2 regions of the Streptomyces sp. NPDC085944 genome follow, and region 2 is predicted to be linked to the other one. Evidence: riboswitches for the same ligand, from Rfam matches in the RefSeq annotation. Region 2 holds a riboswitch; the other holds the start of a gene.

Region 1 (4,403 bases), on a different contig from region 2:
GCTCGATCTCCTTGGCGATGGAGACACCATCGTTGGTGATCGTGGGGGCGCCCCACTTCTTCTCGAGGACGACGTTGCGGCCCTTGGGGCCGAGCGTCACCTTGACGGCGTCCGCGAGCTGGTTCATGCCGCGCTCGAGGCCGCGCCGCGCCTCCTCGTCGAACGCGATGATCTTGGCCATGTGAAGTGGTCCCTCCAGGACTGGGGGTGATTCCTTCGGACCGCGCCCGCGCCCGCGACGGACGGCTCGCCGGCCTTGTGGTTCCTTCCCCACCCGGCCCGCGGGCCTCACCGACCCGGTCCTTCGTTGTCACTCTCACCTTCAGAGTGCTAACGCAATGATTAGCACTCGGCATGGTCGAGTGCAAGCGCCTCTCGGGGATCGGGCCACGCGGTCAGCCACCCGCGAACAAGGGGACGGCCCGCGTCCGGGCAGGCCGAAGGGCCCGTACCCCTCGAGGTACGGGCCCTTCGGACGAAGACCGGGTGCTGCGCCGGCCGCGCGTCTCAGGCGCTGAGGCGAACCATGTCGGCCTGCGGGCCCTTCTGACCCTGCGAGATCTCGAACTCGACCCGCTGGCCTTCTTCGAGGGTGCGGTAGCCGTCCATCTGAATCGCGCTGTAGTGGACGAAAACATCCGCACCACCGTCGACCGCGATGAAGCCGTACCCCTTCTCCGCGTTGAACCACTTGACGGTGCCCTGAGCCATGCCTAACTCCCCTATTACTGGCCCTTGCACAGATCCGCACTTCGCGGACCCGGGTCAGACCTCGCCCCCCACGACTGGGGGCGTGCGCCGGAACGCGTCGACCGCGGCTGAATGTATCTGTCCAACTGCCGTCTGCAACAGGTCAATCGGACGAGAAATCTGGACGCGCCCGGTCCGGAATGTAGCGAGAATTCGCCTGAATACGGGTCAAGTCGGGGCACGCAAAGGGAACAAAAGCCGCAGAAAGGGCCCGTACTTTGGCTGCTTCTTGTCGGGCGGGCGGCAGGAATTAACGGTTCCCGTTGTGCCGATCGGGAGCGCGTTCCCCAACTCTACCGCGCTCAATCACATGGAATTGCCCCCTCCGTTTCTCTCACGGAGAGGGCAATGCGCGCTACGACCCGTATCAGCCGCCGGCGACCGCCGGGATGATCGAGACGCCCGCGCCGTCCGGCGTCGAGGTCTCAAGACCCTGCTCGAAGCGGACGTCGTCGTCGTTGACGTAGACGTTGACGAAGCGGCGCAGCTTGCCCTGGTCGTCCAGGACGCGGGCGGCGATGCCGGTGTGGTTCTTCTCCAGGTCGGAGATGACCTCACCGAGGTTGGCCCCCTCGGCGCTGACCTCGGCCTTGCCGCCGGTGTAGGTGCGCAGGATGGTCGGGATACGAACGGTCACGCTCATGCGAGGCCAGCCTCTCGGAAGGAGTCCAGGTTGGGACGGATCGTGGCGGTGAGGCCGGTGCCGGCCACCGCGTCGAGGGTCTTGAGGCCGTCGCCGGTGTTCAGGACGACGGTGGTGAGCGACGGGTCGAGCACGCCGTCCTCGATCAGCTTCTTCGTGACGCCGACCGTCACGCCGCCCGCCGTCTCGGCGAAGATGCCCTCCGTGCGGGCGAGCAGCTTGATCGCGTCCACGACCTGCTCGTCGGTCACGTCCTCCACGGCACCGCCGGTGCGACGGGCGATGTCGAGGACGTAGGGGCCGTCGGCCGGGTTGCCGATGGCCAGCGACTTGGCGATGGTGTTCGGCTTCTGCGGGCGCACCACGTCGTGACCGGCCTTGAACGCCGTGGAGACCGGCGAGCAGCCCTCGGCCTGCGCACCGAAGATCTTGTACGGCTTGTCCTCGACCAGACCGAGTTGGACCAGCTCCTTGAGCCCCTTGTCGATCTTCGTCAGCTGGGAGCCGGACGCGATCGGCACGACGAGCTGGTCGGGCAGCTCCCAGCCGAGCTGCTCGCAGATCTCGTACGCGAGGGTCTTGGAGCCCTCGGCGTAGTAGGGGCGCAGGTTGACGTTGACGAAGCCCCAGCCCTCGCCGGCCGGGTCGCCGATCAGCTCGGAGCAGAAGCGGTTCACGTCGTCGTAGTTGCCCTCGATGCCGACGAGCTCACCGCCGTAGACGGCGGCCATGACGACCTTGCCCTGCTCCAGGTCGTGCGGGATGAACACGCAGGAGCGGAAACCGGCCCGGGCGGCGGCGGCGCCGACGGCACCGGCGAGGTTGCCGGTGGAGGAGCAGGACAGGGTGGTGAAGCCGAAGGCGCGGGCGGCCTCCAGGGCCTGGGCGACGACGCGGTCCTTGAAGGAGTGCGTGGGGTTGCCGGAGTCGTCCTTGACGTACAGGCCGCCGGTGACGCCCAGCTCGCGGGCGAGGTTGTCGGCCTTGACGAGCTTGGTCCAGCCGGGGTTGATGTTCGGCTTGGTCGCGACGTCGGCCGGGACGGGCAGCAGGGGGGCGTAGCGCCAGATGTTCGCGGGGCCCGCTTCGATGCGCCCCCGCAGTTCCTCGGTGTCGTAGTCCGAGAAGTCGTAGGCGATCTCGAGGGGGCCGAAACACTCCTCGCAGGCGAACACCGGTCCGAGCGGGACCCTGTGGCCGCACTCCCGGCAGCTCAGGGCGGCGGCGGGGCCGAGGTCGACCGCGGAGGTCGTGGTGTTCGTGGCGGTTTCGGCAGTCTGCACAGCCATGGAGGCGAGGCCCTTTCTCCTCATCTTCCTCACGACGCATCTCGCCGTGAGACGGATTTGGCACCTTCCCTAGCCGGGAGCCTCGCCACGTCCGTGTGACAAGAGCCGGCTGGAGGGTTGCCGGGGCTTCATCGGGCCGTATCCCTCTGCCCCTCTGGATGAGCGGTATGAAGTTGTTCTTCGCTGGTGCGCGGCGACCCCGGCATGCGGTGGTCCCACGCGTTGTTCAAGACTGTAACCGAAGGCCACCACCGTTGAGACAGTCGTCCGTACCGCGAGATGGATCACAACGGATCACCACGGACCACGAAGGAGACCACCGGACGTGCTGGAAGAAGTCGAGCGCTGGCTGAGCGCACGCTCCTGGTCCGCCGGGGACCGGACCGTCCGGCAGCTCCTGTCCGCCAAGCACGCCACCGGGCAGTCGGTCAGCGTGGTGCTCCCCGCGCTGGACGAGGAGGCGACGGTCGGCGACATCGTCACGGTGATCCGGCGGGAGCTGGTGCTGCGGGTGCCGCTGGTCGACGAGGTCGTGGTCGTGGACTCCGGGTCGAGCGACCGTACGGCCGAGGTGGCCGCGGCGGCCGGCGCGCGCGTCGTGCACCGGGACGCGATCCTCCCCCGCATCCCCGCCGTGCCCGGCAAGGGCGAGGTGCTGTGGCGGTCGCTGCTGGTCACCGGCGGGGACATCGTCTGCTTCGTCGACGCCGACCTGCGCGAGTTCTCCGCCGACTTCGTCTCCGGGATCGTGGGCCCGCTGCTGACCGATCCGGACGTGCACCTGGTCAAGGCCATGTACGACCGTCCGCTCGGCGCAGCCCCGGGGCAGGGCGGCCGGGTCACCGAGCTGATGGCCCGCCCGCTGCTCAACATGCACTGGCCGCAGCTGGCCGGGTTCGTCCAGCCGCTGGGCGGCGAGTACGCGGCCCGCCGCTCCCTGCTGGAACGGCTCCCCTTCCCGGTCGGCTACGGCGTCGAGCTCGGCATGCTGGTCGACGCCCTGCACCTGGTGGGCCTGGACGCGCTCGCGCAGGTCGACGTCGGGGTCCGCGTCCACCGCCACCAGGACGGGCGGGCGCTGGGCCGGATGGCCGCCGCGATCTACCGCACCGCCCAGCTCCGGCTGGCCCGCGGCCACCTGGTCCGGCCGACGCTCACCCAGTTCGAGCGGGGCGTCGACGGCTTCGAGCCGCGCACCTACGCCGTGGACACCGAGGAACGGCCCCCGATGGCGGAGATCGCGGAGTACGCGGCCCGGAAGGTGGCCTGAACCCCGCCTCAGCCGGGGACGCCGTCCGACCAGCGCCACCTGCCGCCGGAGTCCTGCTCACAGGTCAGGTACTCGCCGCCGCGGCCGTGGGTGCTCAGGCCCCGGTGCTTCGTCGCGCAGAACTGGCCGTCGGCGTAGCAGTTGCCGGCCGGGCTCGTCAGCTCGCAGACACCGGTGCCGCCCCCGGTTCCACCGCCCCCGCTCGTGCCGCCGGTGCCGTCGGCCCGGGTCTTCGACGGCTTCGGGGTCGGCTTCGGCGTGTGCAGCAGGCGCCCGGCGCAGTCGCGGCCGTCGCGGGGGACGGTGAAGGTCACGGTGCCGGAGCCGCCGCTCTGCGCGCAGACCTTCTCGTCGAGACCCCAGGAGGAGGCCGGCTGCCCGGTGCCCTGGAGGAGCACGGTGTAGTCGACGTGCGCTCCCTTGGCGGCGAGGACGGCCGCCCTCATGGTGC
Region 2 (4,403 bases):
TCCACGACTTTCCCCACGACACACGATGCAGGAGCGGCTCATGAGCGCTGTGACCCCCGCTGGAGGCGACACCGCGGCGGGCCGCTCCTGGCCCGCCCTGCTGAACGGACTGCTGGACGGCCGCGACCTGTCCGCGGACGACACCGCCTGGGCACTGGACGTGATCATGCGCGGCGAGGCGACCGACGCGCAGATCGCCGCCTTCGCGGTCGGCCTGCGGTACAAGGGGGAGACGGTCGAGGAGATCTCCGGCCTCGTCCGCACCATGTACGAGCACGCCAACGTGATCGAGGTGCCGGGGGAGACCGTCGACATCGTCGGCACCGGCGGCGACGGCGCCAAGACGGTCAACATCTCCACCATGTCCGCGATCGTCGTGGCCGGCACGGGTGCGAAGGTCGTCAAGCACGGCAACCGGGCCGCCTCCTCCGCGTCCGGTGCCTCCGACGTTCTGGAGAAGCTCGGGGTCAACCTGGAGCTGACGCCGAAGCGCGTGGCCGAGGTCGCCGAGGAGGCCGGCATCACCTTCTGCTTCGCGGTGAAGTTCCACCCGGCGCTGCGCCATGTGGCGGCGGCCCGCGGCCAGCTCGGCATTCGCACGGTGTTCAACTTCCTGGGCCCGCTGACCAATCCGGCCCGGGTGAAGGCCCAGGCGATCGGCGTCGCCCACGCCCGGATGGCACCGATCATCGCCGGCGTCTTCGCCGAGCGCGGCAACTCCTCCCTGGTCTTCCGCGGCGACGACGGCCTCGACGAGCTGACCACGACCGCCACCTCCCGGGTCTGGATCGTGCGCGACGGCCAGGTGACCGAGGAAACCTTCGACCCGCGCGACGTCGGCGTCGAGCTGGTGCCGGTCGAGGCGCTGCGCGGCGCCGACGCCTCCTACAACGCCGACGTCGCCCGCCGGCTGCTGGCCGGCGAGACGGGCCCCGTACGGGACGCGGTGCTGCTGAACTCGGCGGCGGCCCTGGTGGCCCTGGAGCCGGGTGCGGGACCGCTGGCCGAACAGATCCGGGCCGGGATGGACCGGGCCGCGGAGTCGATCGACTCGGGCGCGGCCAGGCGCGCCCTGGAGCGCTGGGTGGCGGCGACCCACGCGTAGTCGCCTCCTTGGCCCCCGCGTGTGACGTGCGTCCCGCGATCCGGACTCGGGTTGCGGGACGCCGATCACTTCCCCTAGGTTTTTCGACAGGTCATGAGTGACAGTCATGAGGCCCCGGCCGACTGTCCGGCAACCCTCCGTCCGTGGCGGGGTGCCCCGGGTGAAGACCAGGTCGTGGACAGCAAGGTCCACGGCAAGCGCGGACCCCTCGCGAAACCAGGGGTCCTGGGTCGTCCGAGGGAGTCTTCCGTGAACCGGCGAATGCGATAGGGCCTGTCCTTCGGACCGGCCCGACGCCCCCGAAGCGGTGCGTTCATGCCCCCGCGGCCCCGGCCGGGCCGAAGGAACAGGCCCTCGGCCGCAGAGCCCCGCCTCCGCACACACCCTTCTTGTCTTTCACAGCGCCCTGCCGCGCGCTGGTTCTCACGGGAGTCCGTCATGTCCGCAGCCGCCCCCGCCTCCGTCACCGCTGCCTCCGCCGTCGCCGCCCCGCTGCCCGTCCTCGGCCGGGACGTCACCGTCCCGCTGGTCACCGGCGGGGAGGTCACCTACGCCGCGCTCGACTACGCCGCCAGCGCGCCCGCGCTCCAGCGGGTCTGGGACGACGTCGCCGCCTACGCCCCGTACTACGGCAGCGTCCACCGGGGCGCCGGGTACCTGTCGCAGCTGTCGACCGACCTGTTCGAGAACGCCCGCCGGACCGTGGCCGACTTCCTCGGCTGCCGGGACGACGACCAGGTGGTGTTCACCCGGTCCACCACCGACTCCCTCAACCTGCTCGCCGCCGCGCTGCCCGCCGGGAGCCGGGTCTTCGTCTTCGAGACCGAGCACCACGCCTCGCTGCTGCCCTGGCGCGAGGCCGACGTGACGTACCTGGACGCCCCGCGCACCCCCGCGCAGGCCGTCGAGACGCTGGAGCGGGCCCTGGCCGCCCGCGAGCCGTACGGGCCCGCCCTGGTCTGCGTGACCGGTGCCTCCAACGTCACCGGCGAGCTGTGGCCGGTGCGCGAACTGGCCGCCGCCGCGCACGCGCACGGCGCCCGGATCGTGCTGGACGCCGCCCAGCTCGCCCCGCACCACCCGGTGTCGGTGACCGACCTGGACGTCGACTGGGTCGCCTTCTCCGGGCACAAGCTGTACGCCCCCTTCGGCTCCGGTGTGCTGGCCGGGCGGGCCGACTGGCTGCGCGAGGCCGAGCCGTACCTCGCCGGCGGCGGCGCCAGCCGCACGGTGAGCCGGCGTGCCGACGGCGGCGTGGACGTCCAGTGGCACGACAGCGCCGCCCGGCACGAGGCCGGGTCGCCCAACGTCATCGGTGCCTACGCGATCGCCTCCGCCTGCAAGGCGCTCACCGAGGCCGGCTTCGACACGCTGGTCGCCCGCGAGGAGTACCTGATCCGCAAGGTGCGCGAGGGCCTCGCCGACGTCCCAGAGGTCCGTGTCCTCTCGCTCTTCGGCGACGACGCGCCGCGTGTCGGGGTGCTCTCCTTCGTCGTCGAGGGCTGGAACAGCTCGCACTTCGCCGCGGCCCTCTCGGCCGAGTACGGCATCGGCGTGCGCGACGGCCTCTTCTGCGCCCACCCGCTGCTGCGCACCCTGCTCGGCAGCGACCCGCAGGCGCAGGGCGAGTGCGGCGCCCCCGAGGCGGCACCCGGGGAGAAGTCCCTCAACGCCGTCCGCGTGAGCTTCGGCGCGGGCACTGCGGACGAGCACGTCGAGCGGTTCGTGAACGCCGTCAAGGAGCTGGTGAGCGACGGCGCCCGGTGGAACTACCGCACCGAGGACGGCCGTTGCGTGCCCGACACCGGCTCGGCCGTCGACGCCTGAGCGGGCGGACCCGCCAGGCCCGCTCGATCCGCCCGACCCGGCAACCGCGAGCCCAGCAGGATCTTCCGCAGCGCCCGTTCCGTGGCGTCCGTCAGGAGTTCCGAGGCCCGCAGCAGCGCGTCCGCGAGGGCCATCGGCGCGGGCAGGACGCCGTGGCAGGCGTCCACCCCCGGCACGTCGTGCGCACCCTCGCCGAGCGTGCCGGCCAGGGCGAGGACGGGACGGCCGTACAGGGTGGCGCGGCGGGCCACCTCGGCCGGGACCTTGCCGCGCGGCGTCTGGTGGTCCAGCGCGCCCTCCGCGGTCAGGACCAGGTCGGCGCGGGCGAGCCGGACGTCCAGGTCGAGATGGTCGAGCAGCACGTCGAAGCGGGGCAGCAGCCGGGCCCCGACCGCGGCGAGTCCCGCGCCGGGACCGTCGGAGGCGCCGGTGCACAGGTCGGTGCCGACGACGCCGAGGTCGCGGACGACGACGCGCGCCCGGTTCTCCAGGCCGGTCGACAACTCCTCGACCTGTGCGGGCGTCGCCCCCTTCTGCGGTCCGAACACCCGGGCCACGCCGCGCTCTTCGCACAGCACGTTGAACGGGTCGCAGGCGACGAGCAGTTCGGTGTCCTTCAGCCGGGCGTCCAGGCCGGCCGGTCTCCGGGTCGAAGCCCTGTTCCTCGAAGTCGGCGAACTCGCCGGCCTCCTGGGCGAGCAGGCCGCTGATCCGCTGGTCGGTGTCGCGCAGCAGGATCGAACGGGTGGTCGTCGCGACCGGGGCCAGCGCGACGGCCGTCACGAGCAGCAGCCACAGCAGGATACGGACCCGGGCCGAGATCCGGCGGCGCTCGCGCTCACCCGTCGCCGGATCCGTCCCCGGGTCCGTCGTCGGCGTCGCCGCCCCGGTCGTCGTCATCGTCGTCGTCCGAAGGGCCGTCGGTGACCGGCGGCCGCGTCACCACCTGGGCGCTGGGCGTCGGCTCGGGCGAGGAGGTCGGATTCGGGCCGAGGGAGCCGCTCTCCAGCTCCACCTTGGCCGGGGCCCGGGGCTCCTGCGGGCTGTCGGTCAGGGCGAAACTGGGCGCGGCGATGCCGAGGGGAATCAGGACGACGGCCGCGAGGGCCGCCATGCGGCGGGAGAAGACCATGCGGTGGATTCTGCGCGAGGTTTTCGGCGGGCCGGATGAGCCCTGGATGAAGGCCCCTTCATGTCCATCGGCGGATTGCTGCGGGTCCGCTGTGGCTGGTCGCGCAGTTCCCCGCGCCCCTTGGGGCGCGCCCCCCTCCGGGGCGCTTCCCACTCGCCGGCGTCTCAGTTGTCCAGGCCGATGGCGAAGGCCGCTTCCAGGTCGTGCTGGGAGTAGGTGCGGAAGGCCACGTGGGTGTCCGTGCCCTCCACGCCCGGGATCTTGCTGATGCGGCCGGGGATGACCTCGGCCAGGTCCTCGTGCCGGCTCACCCGCACCATGGCGATCAGGTCGTAGGTG

Evidence for each region. Region 2 has a riboswitch for S-adenosylmethionine ahead of AB0P07_RS15540 (aminotransferase class V-fold PLP-dependent enzyme). Riboswitches for the same ligand answer to the same signal wherever they lie in the genome.
Region 1: it holds a riboswitch for S-adenosylmethionine, as region 2 does, so the genes downstream of both, thrC (threonine synthase) here and AB0P07_RS15540 (aminotransferase class V-fold PLP-dependent enzyme) in region 2, are expected to answer to the same signal.

Annotation. Positions count from the first base shown of each region.
Region 1 covers NZ_JBFBJX010000021.1:35,543-39,945, reverse strand. The annotation lists gene groL (chaperonin GroEL) at 1-181, opposite strand, end outside; gene AB0P07_RS31450 (cold-shock protein) at 508-711, opposite strand; gene AB0P07_RS31445 (MoaD/ThiS family protein) at 1,118-1,393, opposite strand; gene thrC (threonine synthase) at 1,390-2,682, opposite strand; SAM riboswitch class I at 2,700-2,847, opposite strand; gene AB0P07_RS31435 (glucosyl-3-phosphoglycerate synthase) at 3,008-3,952, shown strand; gene AB0P07_RS31430 (hypothetical protein) at 3,961-4,403, opposite strand, start outside.
Region 2 covers NZ_JBFBJX010000007.1:30,924-35,326, forward strand. The annotation lists gene trpD (anthranilate phosphoribosyltransferase) at 41-1,105, shown strand; SAM riboswitch class IV at 1,195-1,311, shown strand; gene AB0P07_RS15540 (aminotransferase class V-fold PLP-dependent enzyme) at 1,544-2,932, shown strand; partial or broken gene AB0P07_RS15545 (glycerate kinase) at 2,875-3,573, opposite strand; partial or broken gene AB0P07_RS15550 (two-component sensor histidine kinase) at 3,569-3,832, opposite strand; gene AB0P07_RS15555 (small secreted hydrophilic protein) at 3,771-4,064, opposite strand; gene AB0P07_RS15560 (Lrp/AsnC ligand binding domain-containing protein) at 4,229-4,403, opposite strand, start outside.